DNA from 4 places in the Streptomyces sp. NPDC091281 genome. Region 2 is predicted to be linked to each of the others. Evidence: riboswitches for the same ligand, from Rfam matches in the RefSeq annotation. Region 2 holds a riboswitch; each other region holds the start of a gene.
What was found. Region 2 has a riboswitch for cyclic di-AMP ahead of ACIQPQ_RS05205 (NlpC/P60 family protein). Riboswitches for the same ligand answer to the same signal wherever they lie in the genome.
Positions count from the first base shown of each region.

Region 1: it holds a riboswitch for cyclic di-AMP, as region 2 does, so the genes downstream of both, ACIQPQ_RS23080 (M23 family metallopeptidase) here and ACIQPQ_RS05205 (NlpC/P60 family protein) in region 2, are expected to answer to the same signal.
Region 3: it holds a riboswitch for cyclic di-AMP, as region 2 does, so the genes downstream of both, ACIQPQ_RS16130 (peptidoglycan DD-metalloendopeptidase family protein) here and ACIQPQ_RS05205 (NlpC/P60 family protein) in region 2, are expected to answer to the same signal.
Region 4: it holds a riboswitch for cyclic di-AMP, as region 2 does, so the genes downstream of both, ACIQPQ_RS25415 (M23 family metallopeptidase) here and ACIQPQ_RS05205 (NlpC/P60 family protein) in region 2, are expected to answer to the same signal.

Region 1 covers NZ_JBIVUY010000008.1:403,441-406,883, forward strand. Annotated here, with positions in the region: tRNA gene ACIQPQ_RS23070 (tRNA-Met) at 82-155, shown strand; gene ACIQPQ_RS23075 (PP2C family protein-serine/threonine phosphatase) at 301-1,575, shown strand; cyclic di-AMP (ydaO/yuaA leader) riboswitch at 1,819-1,978, shown strand; gene ACIQPQ_RS23080 (M23 family metallopeptidase) at 1,986-3,044, shown strand; gene ACIQPQ_RS23085 (aldo/keto reductase) at 3,210-3,443, shown strand, end outside.
Region 2 covers NZ_JBIVUY010000002.1:158,497-161,939, forward strand. Annotated here, with positions in the region: gene ACIQPQ_RS05200 (tellurite resistance/C4-dicarboxylate transporter family protein) at 1-438, opposite strand, end outside; gene ACIQPQ_RS05205 (NlpC/P60 family protein) at 620-1,849, opposite strand; cyclic di-AMP (ydaO/yuaA leader) riboswitch at 1,858-2,017, opposite strand; gene pcrA (DNA helicase PcrA) at 2,375-3,443, shown strand, end outside.
Region 3 covers NZ_JBIVUY010000005.1:365,251-368,693, reverse strand. Annotated here, with positions in the region: gene ACIQPQ_RS16145 (helix-turn-helix domain-containing protein) at 1-30, shown strand, start outside; gene ACIQPQ_RS16140 (DUF6126 family protein) at 27-149, shown strand; gene ACIQPQ_RS16135 (tyrosine-protein phosphatase) at 206-1,003, opposite strand; cyclic di-AMP (ydaO/yuaA leader) riboswitch at 1,542-1,707, shown strand; gene ACIQPQ_RS16130 (peptidoglycan DD-metalloendopeptidase family protein) at 1,712-2,710, shown strand; gene ACIQPQ_RS16125 (SGNH/GDSL hydrolase family protein) at 2,954-3,443, shown strand, end outside.
Region 4 covers NZ_JBIVUY010000010.1:208,825-212,267, reverse strand. Annotated here, with positions in the region: gene ACIQPQ_RS25420 (M16 family metallopeptidase) at 1-1,036, shown strand, start outside; cyclic di-AMP (ydaO/yuaA leader) riboswitch at 1,353-1,520, shown strand; gene ACIQPQ_RS25415 (M23 family metallopeptidase) at 1,534-2,289, shown strand; gene ACIQPQ_RS25410 (GntR family transcriptional regulator) at 2,494-3,186, shown strand.

The DNA of each region.
Region 1 (3,443 bases), on a different contig from region 2:
GGACCCGTAGCCCCCGTACGCCCCCGGAACCACCCGTGGTCACGAGCGCCTCAGAAATGACGTAGGCTGTGAACACAACGACGCGGGGTGGAGCAGCTCGGTAGCTCGCTGGGCTCATAACCCAGAGGTCGCAGGTTCAAATCCTGTCCCCGCTACTGAAGGCCGAGGGCCGGAATCCTTTACAGGGTTCCGGCCCTCGGTCGTTGTGCGCCTCCGGCGCGGATGGTCCTCCCGTCCGGGTGGTCCTCCGGTCGGACCACCCCGCTCGCCGCCCGTCCCGGACCCCGCCAGCCTGGGGGAGTGGACGACAAGGGGCCCCGGGCCGCATCCGGCGTGCGCGGGCGGCGTCCGTCCCCGCGCACCCTGCTGCGCCTCCTGCCCGCCCTGCTGATCGTCGGCGGCATCGGCTACGACGTCAGCACCCCCGAGTACTTCACCGCGATCCCCTTCTTCACCGCCGCCCCGCTCGTCGCCGCCCCCTTCTTCACCCTCACCGGCACCCTCGTCACCGGGCTCGCCGCCCTCGCCGCGACCTACCTGGTGCACGCCTACCACCACGTGCGGCCCGACGAGACCACCATCACCGAACTGGTCACCGTCGTCACGGTCACCGTCCTCGCCGCGCTCCTCAACCAGGTCCTGCGCCGGGGCGACGCCCGCCTCGCCTCCGCGCGGCACATCGCCGAGGCCACCCAGCGCGCGGTGCTGCCCCGGCCCCCCGACCGCATCGGCGGCTACCGCGTCGCCGCCCGCTACCAGGCCGCCCAGCGCGACGCCGCCATCGGGGGCGACCTCTACGCCGTCCAGGACAGCGCCCACGGCGTCCGGCTCATCGTGGGGGACGTCCGCGGCAAGGGGATGGGGGCCGTCGCCGCCGTCGCCACCGTCATCGGCGCCTTCCGCGAGGCCGCCGAACGCGAAGCCACCCTGGAGGCGGTCGCCGCACGGCTGGAGCACGCCCTGACCCGCCAGGGCGTGGAGTGGTGCGTCCACCGGGACCCCTACGACCCGTACGACCCGTCCGCCCCGCAGGACGGGCGAGACGCGCGCGACCCGTACGACCCCTACGGCCCGCACGCCTCGGAAGATCCGTACGACTCGTACGACCCCTACGACCCGGGGCGCGGCGGCGGTCCGTCCGATGTGGGCGCGCGGTTGCACGCCGCCGAGGGGTTCGCCACCGCCGTTCTCGCCGAACTCCCGCACGGCGACGGCGTCCTGCGGCTGCTCAGCCACGGCCATCCGCCCCCGCTGCTGCTGCACGCCGACGGCGCGGTGCGCGTGCTCGACGTCCGCGACCCCGCCCTGCCGCTGGGCATGGGCGACCTCCACCCCGTGCCGGGGCGGGCCGAGGAGACGCCCTTCCCGGCGGGGGCCACGCTGCTGCTCTACACCGACGGCCTCTCCGAGGCCCGCGACCGCTCCGGCCGGTTCTACGACCCCGCGCAGCGCCTCGCCGGACGGATCTTCGGGCACCCGGCCGCGGTGATCGCCGCCCTCGCCGAGGACGTGCACCGGCACACCGGGGGCGCGACCACGGACGACATGGCGCTGCTCGCCGTCCGCCACCCCTGACCTTCGTCACGTGCGGTGATCACGCGAGTGGGCTGCGGTTACAGCTGAGTCACCGTCAGGTTTAAGCGGGCCGCCGGGTTATTCCTCGGGCGAGGTCAACTCGCCCGTTTTTCACCGCTCCTGGGGTGAAAGTCCAGGCCAGAAATCTTGTTGATCAAGCGGAACGGCTTGGAATCCCGGGCCCGGGTCTATTAACGTTCGATAACGCAGCGCGGTCGTCCCAGCCGTCACAAGAGTCGGCTCCGTGCGCACGCGCCGAATCCCGTAAGGGAACCGGGGAACCACCACCTTGGGGTGAATCACGCGGAAGCCGCCGTGGAAACACGGCCGGTATACGCGCGTAGGAGACCTTCCCGCTCCGAACCCGTCAGCTAACCCGGTAGGCGACGGAAGGAAAGGAGTACGCCCGCGTGGCGTCGAACCCGCCTGCCCCCGAAGCCCCCGCCGTGCCCAGCCAGACCTTCGGCTACGGCAGCTACCGCACCGACGAGGGCCCCTGGGAGGAGTGGAATCCCACCGCGGAGTCCGTCCGCCCGGTCCGTGGCAAGCACCGCGTCGCCAAGCAGCGTGGCGGACTCGCCCGCAGCTCCACCGTCCTCGGCGTCGGTGTCATAGCCGCCGTCGGCGGTGCCGGGATGGCCAGCGCCAACACGGGCAAGCCCCCCGTCTCCATCTCCCTGCCGGACCTGCCCAACGTGGGTTCCCTGATCTCGGACGACGACACCCCCGAGGAGACGGCGCCCGCGCTCAGCAGCTTCGCCGCCGAGACGGTCGCCGAGGACAGCGCCGTCGTCACCGCGAGCACCGGTACCGGCATCGGCGCGGGCTCCGACACCGGCGCGGGCGAGTCGCTGCGCAGCCGGATCATGGCGCAGGCCGAGTCGCAGCAGGCCCAGGTCGACCTCAAGGCGCAGCAGGCCGCCGAGGAAGCCGCCGCCAAGGCCGCCTCGGCCGCCGCCGCCAAGGCCGAGAAGGAGGCGGAGGCCAAGGCCGAGGCCGCCAAGAAGAAGGCCGCCGAGGAAGCCGCCAAGAAGGCCGAGGCCGAGCGCCTCGCCGAGCTGGCCAAGCAGTACACGCTGCCGACCTCGTCGTACACGATCACCTCGACCTTCGGCCAGGCGGGCGCCTACTGGTCCTCCGGGTACCACACCGGCCTCGACTTCGCCGCCCCCACCGGCACCCTGATCAAGGCCGTGCACAGCGGCACGATCACCTCCGCGGGCTGGGACGGGTCGTACGGGTACAAGACCGTGCTGACCCTCGACGACGGCACCGAGCTGTGGTTCGCCCACCAGTCGTCGATCAGCGTCAGCGTCGGCCAGAAGGTCGGCACCGGCGACGTCATCGGCCGCGTCGGCGCCACCGGCAACGTCACCGGCGCCCACCTCCACCTGGAGGTCCACCCGGGCGGCAGCGCCTCCGGCATCGACCCGGGCGCCTGGCTGCGCGACAAGGGGCTCAACCCCTGAGCGGGTCCCTGGCGGGGCCCTGAGAAGAAGCCCCGAGGAACCCTCCGAGACCCTCCGGGGAAGCGGCCGGGGGTCGGTGAGGTCCCCCGGACGTTCCCCGGAGTTTGCGAACCCTTGGCCGGAGGCACGGAACACGTGCCTCCGGCCGAGGTGTTGTCACGGGGCATGACCTCTCTGCGCACACTCGGCTCCTCCGACCTGAAGGTCTTCCCCCTCGCCCTCGGCGGCAACGTCTTCGGCTGGACCGCCGACGAGGCGGCCACCTTCGCCGTCCTCGACGCCTACACCGCGGCGGGCGGCAACTTCCTGGACACCGCCGACTCCTACTCGGCGTGGATCGAGGGCAACTCCGGCGGTGAGTCGGAGACCCTCATCGGCAAGTGGCTCAAGGCCCGCGGC
Region 2 (3,443 bases):
CCCCAGTACGGCCAGCGCCTGTGTGGCCACACAACACAGGAACACCGCTCCGGGCATGTGGCGGCCCCAGTGCCGTACGACGTCGAAGAGCAGCACCGGCCACAGGAGCGCCGCCAGGGCGAGCAGCGCCTCCGCGAGGACCGGCCGGTCCAGGTCGGCCAGGCCGGTGCCCAGGACGGCGGTCGCCGCCACCGCCGTCAGCGCGCACGGTGTGCTCGCCTCGGCCCGCCACCGCTCACGCTGCACCAGCAGCCGGGCCGCGAAGTCCACCGCGAGCACCGCCCAGGCCACGCCCGACAGGACCAGGGCGATCCGGGACAGCGTCCCGTACCCGGCCAGCCGCAGGCCGACCCCGATGATGCCGGTCGCCATGACGGCGGCCCCGGCCGCCGCCGGACGCTGCGCCCACCAGGCGCGAAGGGAGGAGGAGCCGTGCATGCCGCCGATGCTAGGGAGCACCCGGCGGCGCGGACTCGGGCACACGCGCGCGGGCGCGGAAAACCACGGGATACGCCCAACGCGCGCCCGCACGCCCCTCCGCCCGCACGGCGCCCGCCCCGCTCAGGCCGCCCGTACGATGCCCGCCCCGCTCAGGCCACCCGTACGGCGCCCGCCCCGCTCAGGCCGGGCGCACCACGCTGTGGATCGATGACTCGCCGTCGTAGTAGATGGACTCCTCGCGTACGTAGGCGCCGGGCTTCGGGGCGTGGATCATCATGCCGTTGCCTATGTAGAGGCCGACGTGGGTGACGTCGGCGTAGAAGAAGACCAGGTCACCGGGGCGGGCGGCGGAGAGGGAGACCGTGGTGCCCTCCTTCACCTGGTCGTAGGTGACGCGCGGAAGGGTGACGCCCGCGGCCTTCCAGGCTGCCTGGGTGAGGCCGGAGCAGTCGTAGGAGCCGGGGCCGGTCGCACCCCAGACGTACGGCTTGCCGACCTGCGCGCGGGCGAACGCGATCGCCTTGGCGGCCTTGGTGGCGTAGGCGGGGTCGGAGGACGACGAGGAGCCCGAGCCGGACGACGAAGAACCGGACGACGAAGAACCGGACGACGAGCCCGAGGAGGAGCCGGAGGACGGGGTCTGCGAACCCGGCGACGCGTCGCTCGCCTCCTGGGCGGCGTCCGCCTTCTCCTGCGCCCGTGCCTGCCGCTCGGCCAGCTCTTTCGCCTCGCGCGCGGCCTTCTCCCGCTTCTCCTTCTCGATCGCCGCCAGCCGCGCCTTCTCCTGCGCCGTCAGCTGGGCCAGCAGCGCGCGGGCGCCGCTCAGCTTCTTCTGGACGGTGGCCTTGGCGGTGCGGAGGTCGCTCTGCGCGTCGGTGAGCGTGCCCAGGCTCTCGGCGGCCTCGCGGCGCTTCTTCATCGTCGCCGCCTGCTCGGTGACGTAGTCGTCGACGGCGCCCTTCTGGCGTTCGGTGAGGCGGCCCATCAGCTGGTTCTGGTCGAAGTAGTCCTGCGGGGAGTCCGCGAGCAGGAAGGTGGCCGTCTCGGGCGCGGAGGCGCCGGTGCGGTACTGCGCGGCGGCGGCGGAACCCAGGTCCTCCCGCGCCTCGTTGAGCTTCTGGGTGCGGCGGGCGACGTCGTCGAGGAGGGTGTCCACGCGCTTGCGCTGCTTGGTGGTCTTCTCCTTGGCCGCGTTGTACTTCTCGGTCGCCGTCTCCGCCTGCCGGTAGAGGTCGTCGACCTTCTTCTCCACCTCCTCCAGACTCGGCCGGTCGTCGGTGGCGGGTGCGGCGTTCGCCGTCTGGGAGAGCAGGGCCACCGAGGTGAGCGCGGCGGTGGCGAGAGCGGGGGTGCGGATGCCTGCTACGCGCGTCACTGACGGGCGTGGCCTGCGGTGCTGCGACGCCAAGGGAGGCGACTCCTTCCGTGCTCCGCCTACCGGGTTAGCTGTCGGGTTCGGGCGGGTGGTCCGGAAGGTTTGCCCTACGGCGCCTCCCGTGCGGGAGGTGGGCCGATTCACCCCAGAGATGTCGGTGGGTCCCCGGCTCCGGCTGCCGCGAGGGGGCGCGCCGGACTCGGCGGAGGCCGCGCGGCCCGGCGGGGATCGCCGGTGGAGGTCGTACGGCCTGCCCGGCACGGTAGCCAACTCGTATGGCCCGTGTGAAGGTTGATGGGCGATATGCCCGATACATTTTCGTGACCTTCGGGCGGGGCGGCTCCGGCGGTCACCTGGGGTGAGAGGGGGATGCCGGTAGGTGAGGGAGACGTTCCGGATGTGCGCGGCGGCCCGCACGGCAGCCGTACGACGTGCGGTACGGCAGCGGTACGACGGCGGTACGGCGGCCGTGTGACCGCCTCGCGGTGGTCGTCGCCGGGGAGGAAGTTCCGGGACCGGCGTTCGGTTGTCAGTGGGGCACCCTAGACTCGGAGAGCGATGAGCAGCCTCTTTGACGACAGCTTCCTGGCGGATCTCCAGGCCCCCCGCGGCCACGACGAGACGCCCCCGCCGCCCGAGGACGAACACGCTCCGGAGCAGGTTCCGGACGATCTGTTCGGCGGGAAGTTCGACGTGCCCCCGGACCGCGACACGCACTACCGCGACGGTGCCCCGCGCCCGGCCCTCGACGCCGCAGCCCTCCTGGAGGGGCTGAACGACAACCAGCGCGCCGCCGTCGTCCACTCCCACACCCCGCTGCTCATCGTCGCGGGCGCCGGTTCCGGCAAGACGCGCGTCCTCACCCACCGCATCGCGCACCTCCTCGCCGAGCGGCACGTCCATCCGGGACAGATCCTCGCCATCACCTTCACCAACAAGGCCGCGGGCGAGATGAAGGAGCGCGTCGAACAGCTCGTCGGCCCCCGGGCCAACGCCATGTGGGTGATGACGTTCCACAGCGCGTGCGTGCGCATCCTGCGCCGCGAGAGCAAGCGCCTCGGCTTCACGTCGTCGTTCTCGATCTACGACGCCGCCGACTCCAAGCGCCTGATGGCCCTGGTCTGCCGCGACCTGGACCTCGACCCCAAGCGGTATCCGCCCAAGTCGTTCAGCGCCAAGATCAGCAACCTGAAGAACGAGCTGATCGACGAGGAGGACTTCGCCGCCCAGGCCAACGACGGTTTCGAGAAGACCCTCGCCCAGGCCTACGCGATGTACCAGTCGCGGCTGCGTGAGGCCAACGCCCTCGACTTCGACGACCTGATCATGACGACGGTCAACCTGCTGCGCGCCTTCCCGGACGTCGCCGAGCACTACCGCCGCCGCTTCCGGCACGTCCTCGTCGACGAGTACCAGGACACCAACCACGCCCAGTACGCCCTGGTCCGCGAGCTGGTCGGCAACTCCGAGCACCCCGTCGACGTGCCGCCCGGCCCCGACGACCTGCCGCCCGCCGAACTCTGCGTGGTGGGCGACGCCGACCAGTCGATCTACGCCTTCCGCGGCGCGACGATCCGCAACATCCTTCAGTTCGAGGAGGACTACCCGGACGCGACGACCATCCTCC
Region 3 (3,443 bases), on a different contig from region 2:
CTCGGCCCCACCCATGGAGAGACGCCGTGACCGACATCGAGGAGAAGTTCCCCCGCAGCCTGTGGATCAGGCTGATCATCTACATCGCCGTCGGCCACGTCTTCGCCGGGTTCCTGTGGCTGCTGTTCGAGGTGGGCGCCAAGAAGTAGGCCCGCCTCGGGACGTCGGGTGCCCGTCGGGCGGGCGTCGCCGGGTCGGGCGCGGATCAGTCGAGCAGGCGCTCGCGCAGCCGCTCCCGGGTCCGCGGGGACAGGCCGAGACCCCGCTCCAGGTAGGTGTCGACGTCGCCCCAGGTCTCCTCGATCGTGTCGAAGGCGGCCGTGAGGTACGCGGCGCGGGCGTCGAAGAGCGGGGCGAGCAGGTCCATCACCTCGGGGGAGAACGCCTCGGCCGAGCTGCCGCTGCGGTGCACCCGGTAGCGGCGGTGCTTGGCGTTGGACTCCAGGTAGTCGGCGACGATGGCCTCGCGCTCCACGCCGAGCGCCAGCAGGGTCACCGCGATCGACAGGCCCGCCCGGTCCTTGCCCGCCGCGCAGTGCATCAGCGCGGGCACGCTGTCCTCGGCGAGCGCGTGCAGCACCCGCGAGTGCTCGGCGGTGCGCTCCCGGACGATCGCCCGGTAGGACTGGATCATCCGGTCCGCGCCCTTGCCGTCGCCCAGGATCTCCCGCAGCTGCGCGAGGTCGCCGTCGCGGACCATCTTCCAGAACTCGGCGCCGTCCGCCGGGTCGGAGAGCGGCAGGTTGACGTTCCGTGTGCCCGGCAGCTCGACGTCGGGGCCCTCCAGCTTCTGGTCCGCGGCGTTGCGGAAGTCGAAGACGGTGTGCAGGCCCAGGGAGGACAGGAACGCCGCGTCCTCGGCGGTGGCGTGCGCGAGGTGGCCGCTGCGGAACAGCACGCCGTGCCGCACGCGCCGTCCGTCGGTGGTCGGCAGGCCGCCCACGTCCCGGAAGTTGCGTACGGCGGCCAGCTCGGGCTCGGTCGACGGGACCTGCTGCGTCACGGGGGCTCCTCCCGGTCGTGGTTCCGGCCGACGCGGCTCGTGACGGCCGCCGGAACACCTGCGTGACCACTCTCGTGATCACGTTCATGACCACTGCGTCACGACCATACGACACGGGGGCGGCCGAACCGGAGGAGCCCGGAACACCGGCCGCTGTCGGACACCTCCCCCGATGGCCCCCTTGGGTTGGATGTGCGGTGAGGTGACATCTGGGATGTCTGCCCGAATTGATGGAATTAGTCGAATTGGCTCGATTGGCTTCTTCGTTCCAACTCGGCCTGGAATAGGGCGACCTGGAGAGGTGTCACGTGAGCAGCGTCTCATCCGTGACCGTATGTCGCGCGTCATGTTCACGTAATACGCCTGATTTCCGCGGGTGTTCCCCGCCCGCGACGTCTCCCGGTCGACACAGGGTGACCGTGAATTCCGGAAGGGGATCAAGGGAAATGCACCGGAAGCGCAACCTCTGCTTGTTCCCGTGCGTCTTGGTCGCTTACGTTCCTGACCCATCCGGACGGACGCCCAATCCTGCCGCCGCCCGGATTCCGCACCCACTCACCCGTACACGGCAGGAGCGGGGGACCCACAGGTAGTAACGCCTGTTCCGGTTCCCGGAACGGCTCGGGGTAAAGCCGCGTCCCCGCGCGGCCGGACATCTCCAGTCCGCACCCGACAGCTCACCTCGCAGGCGCCGGAGAGGAATTCGCCATGCCCGCCAAGGGTAAGCACCGCCGTCCCAAGTCCCAGTTCTTCACCCGCTCGATCGCCGCCGCCGGAACCGGCGGCGCCGCGCTGGCCCTCCCCCTGATGGGCGCCGGCGGAGCGCAGGCCGCGCCGTCCGAGGCGCCCGCCGCCCAGGCCGTCTCCCACGCCGCGCAGAGCGTCCAGGCCGCCCCCGTCGCACGGACGTCCGCCGACGGCGCCAAGGCCGCCACGACGTACACCGTGCGCCCCGGCGACTACCTCTCGAAGATCGCCGACGAGCAGCACGTCAGCGGCGGCTGGACCCGCCTCTACGCGGACAACCGCGAGGCCGTCGGCGCCGACCCGTCGCTCATCCACCCCGGCCTGAAGCTGTCGATCGGCAAGAAGGCCCCGGCGGGCGCCACGGAGGCCTCCAAGGCGCCGTCGGCTCCGCGTGATTCGTCGAAGAAGTCGGATTCGTCCGCTTCGAAGAAGTCCTCACAGTCGTCCAACTCCGCGAAGTCTTCGGACTCCTCGTCCTCCGCGGGCTCCTCGAAGGCCTCCGGCTCCTCCGACGGCTCCGCCTCCCAGGCCGCCGACACCTCGAACGCGAGCGGCTTCAGCGCCCCCGTCGCCGGGGCCGCCGTCGGCACCCCGTACCGGATGTCCGGGAGCATGTGGTCCAGCGGCTACCACACCGGTGTCGACTTCGTCGTCCCGACCGGCACCTCCCTCAAGGCCGTCGGCGCGGGCACCGTCGTCTCGGCCGGCTGGGGCGGCGCCTACGGCAACCAGGTCGTCATCCGCCTCGCCGACGGCCGCTACGCCCAGTACGCCCACCTGTCCTCGCTCTCCGTCTCCGGCGGCCAGACCGTCACCGCCGGACAGCAGGTCGGCCTCTCGGGCGCCACCGGCAACGTGACCGGCCCGCACCTGCACTTCGAGATCCGCACCACCCCGGACTACGGCTCCGACATCGACCCGGTCGCCTACCTCCGCTCGCACGGCGTCTCGGTCGGCTGACACCGCCGCACCCCGAGCCACACCTGACACGCACACCGAAGGCCGGACCCTCATCCAGGGGGCCCGGCCTTCGGTGTGTTCCGCGACGCCGTTCCGCCATTCCGCCGCAGCCCTGTGGCGCCGTTCCGGGGAAGATCCCTTATTCCCTGATTGGGAAACTCTTTAGGAGTGGCTTATCTCACCGCCCGTCAACCCCTGCCTACGGTCGCGTAAGTCACATTCAAAGGTGAATCATGAACCGTTGTGGCAGACGATTCGAAGAACGACAAGAGATCACCGATCGGGTCGTACGTGGCGCTGGGGGACAGCTTCACCGAAGGCGTCGGCGACCCCGGCCCCGACGGCGCGTTCGTCGGCTGGGCCGACCGTTTCGCGGTCCTGCTCGCGGACCGCAGGCCCGAGGGCGACTTCCGTTACGTCAACCTCGCCGTCCGCGGCAAACTGCTCGACCAGATCGTGGCGGACCAGCTTCCCGGCGCGGTCGCGCTCGCGCCCGACCTGGTCTCCCTCTGCGCGGGCGGCAACGACATCCTCCGCCCCGGCACCGACCCCGACGAGGTCGCCGAACGCTTCGAACGGGCCGTCGCGGCCCTCGCCTCGGCGGCCGGGACCGTCCTCGTGACGACCGGGTTCGACACCCGCGGCGTCCCCGTCCTGAAGCATCTGCGCGGCAAGATCGCCACGTACAACGGGCATGTGCGCGCCATCGCCGACCGGTACGGCTGCCCGGTGC
Region 4 (3,443 bases), on a different contig from region 2:
GCTCGCCAAGGCGCTCGGCCTGGTCGCCGACGCCCTGCGCGCGCCCGCGTTCGACGACGGCGAGATCGAACGCCTGGTGCGCAACCGCCTGGACGAGATCCCGCACGAGCTGGCCAACCCGGGCCGGCGCGCCGCCAAGGAACTCTCCCGGCAGCTGTTCCCGGCCACCGCGCGCATGTCGCGTCCGCGGCAGGGCACCGCAGAGACGGTCGACAAGATCGACTCCGCCGCCGTGCGCGCGTTCTACGAGAAGCACGTCCGGCCCGCCACGGCCACCGCCGTCGTCGTCGGCGACCTCACCGGTGTCGACCTCGACGCGCTGCTCGGCGAGACCCTGGGCGCCTGGACGGGCTCCTCGGCGCAGCCGCGCCCGGTGCCGCCGGTGACCGCCGACGACACCGGACGGGTCGTCATCGTGGACCGGCCCGGCGCCGTCCAGACCCAGTTGCTCATCGGCCGCGTCGGCGCCGACCGGCACGCGCGCGTGTGGCCCGCCCAGGTCCTCGGCACGTACTGCCTCGGCGGCACCCTCACCTCCCGCCTGGACCGCGTCCTGCGTGAGGAGAAGGGCTACACGTACGGCGTGCGCGCCTTCGGGCAGGTCCTGCGGTCCGCGCCGGACGGGTCGGGCGCCGCGATGCTCGCCATCAGCGGCTCCGTGGACACCCCCAACACCGGTCCCGCGCTGGACGATCTGTGGAAGGTGCTGCGCACCCTCGCCGAGGGCGGGCTGACCGACGCCGAGCGCGACGTGGCCGTGCAGAACCTCGTCGGTGTGGCCCCGCTGAAGTTCGAGACGGCCGCCGCCGTCGCGGGCACGCTCGCCGACCAGGTCGAGCAGCACCTGCCGGACGACTACCAGGCGACGCTCTACCGTCAACTCGCCGAGACCGGCACCGTGGAGGCGACCGCCGCGGTCGTCAACGCCTTCCCGGTCGACCGCCTGGTCACGGTGCTCGTCGGTGACGCCGCGCAGATCAAGGCGCCCGTCGAGGCGCTCGGCATCGGCGACGTGACGGTCGTCTCCGCCGAGTGACCGAGTGACCGAGCGGCGTCGCCCGCGCGTGGCGCCCGCGTGCCACGCGCGCGTCGCCCGCTCGTCGCCGCACGACGCGTGTGCGACCTGGGCCCCGGAAGGCGTATCAGCCTCCCGGGGCCCGAGGTTCGGCCGACCGCGTTCCCTCGGCCCGCCACTCACTCCCCTCCCGTCGGCATGCCCGATTTGCGGGGGAGGCGGCCCCTCTGGCCTGTGTCATGCGCTACAAAGGCCCCCTCCCGTTTGGGAATCGAAGGCGTGGGTGTCTAGGTTCGTCCGGGCTGTCCGTCAGGCAGTGCGCCGCGCCCGCGGCACCGGACAGTCATCGCCGAGTCCCCGTACGGCGCGAGCCAGGGGAGCCGGGGACCCAACGAAGGCAGTCCCTGGGGTGAATCGGGTGCCCGCGCGCAGGCGAGGGGGCCCGTAGGAGACCTTCCTGCTCCGAACCCGTCAGCTAACCCGGTAGGCGAGAGGGAAGGAAAGGACCGCTCACCTCCATGGCGTTCATCTGCGCCTCCGGGAAGCACCGGCGACCCGGCCGCACGCAGCGCACCACCGCCCGCGTGGCGGGTGTCGCGGCGCTCACCACCACCGGCGTCCTCGCCACCGTCGCCTCCGCGCCGGCCCACGCCGCCGAGGCGCCCGCCGAACGGACCGGGCTCACCCCCGTCGTCATCGTCGGCGAGACCGTCGCCGCGCGCGTCGACGACCAGGCCGCCGTCCAGTCGCAGGCCGCGGAGCGGGAGGCCGAGCGCAAGGAGGCCGCCGCGCAGGCCGCGGCCAAGGTCAAGGCGGAGCGGGAGGCCAGGGCGCGCGCCGCCCGCGAGGCCGAGCGCAAGCGTCTCAACACCTTCGTGGCGCCGATCAGCGGCTCCTACGTCTCCACCGGGTACCGCTCCGGCGGCTCCCTGTGGTCCTCCGGCAGCCACACCGGGATCGACTTCCACGCCGCGACCGGCACCCCCGTGCACGCGGTGGGCGGCGGCACCGTCGTGGAGGCGGGCTGGGGCGGCGCGTACGGCAACCAGGTCGTCCTGCGGATGCACGACGGGACGTACACCCAGTACGGGCACCTGTCCTCCGTGGCCGTCTCGGTGGGACAGCGGGTCCTCCCCGGGCAGCGCATCGCGCTCTCCGGCGCCACCGGCAACGTCACCGGACCGCATCTGCACTTCGAGGCCCGCAGCGGCCAGGAGTACGGCACCGACCTCGACCCCGTCGGCTACCTCCGGCAGCACGGCGTACGCGTCTGACGGCGGACGCGTCCGACAGCGGACGGCGACAGGACGTCCAGCCCCGGCCCCCGCGGCCGGGGCTTTCGCCGTTTTCGGCCCCGTGTCGGCCAAAAAATATCCCTGGATTCCCGGCTGCCATCGGAAATTCCCGCACGTTGCAATAGAGTCACGGAACACACGTCAATCGTCGACGTTTCACGGGGATTACCGCGGAGGTCGGTCATGCGAATTCCGGCACATTCGGTGTGCACGGCCATCCGGGACGACATCGTCGCGGGTGTCTACGAGCGCGGCGGCCGCCTCACCGAGGAACTCCTCGCGCGCCGCTACGGTGTCTCGCGCGTCCCCGTCCGCGAGGCCCTGCGCACGCTGGAGGCCGAGGGCTTCGTGGTCACCCGGCGCCACGCGGGCGCGTGCGTGGCCGAACCGACCGAGCAGGAGGCCGCCGACCTCCTGGAGATGCGGATGCTGCTGGAGCCGCTCGGCGCCGCGCGGGCCGCCCAGCGGCGCACCGAGGCCCACCTCAAGGTGCTGCGCGGACTCGTCCGGCTGGGCCAGGAGCGGGCCAGGAGGGGCAACAGCGAGGACCTGCGCTCCCTGGGCGGCTGGTTCCACGAGACGCTGGCCCAGGCATCCGGCAGCCAGTCCCTGACCGCCACGCTGACCCAGCTGCGCCACAAGATCTCCTGGATGTACGCGGTGGAGGCGCCCGCCGACCCGCTGGAGTCCTGGACCGAGCACGGGGCGATCGTGGACGCGGTGGCGCGCGGCGACCACGAGCGCGCGCGGGCGGTCACGGCGCTGCACACCGAGCGCGCGACGTCCGCGCACCGGCTGCGCTTCGCGCGGGGGGACCGCCCGGACCGTGTGAGGACTTCGCAACATGCCGTAAACATGTCCGGTCCGCGCCATTAACACGAGGGCCGTATACAAAGGGCAGTCAATTGTGCGGACCCTGCGTCAGGTGCCCGCAAAGCGGTGTCGTCCCGTGAATGCGTGGACGATCGGAAGTCGGTGAGAAACCGATCAGAAACAGACGGCGCGTGAATTCCGCTGCCCGTCGTCCGGCGCGCCCGCGTATTCCGGCGGAGCGCGCTTTTCGTCTGCCGTACCGCCTTTCGCATGGCCTCTTTCCGGCCTGCCTTCTCTCGGGCCCAACGTCTCCCTTGCCC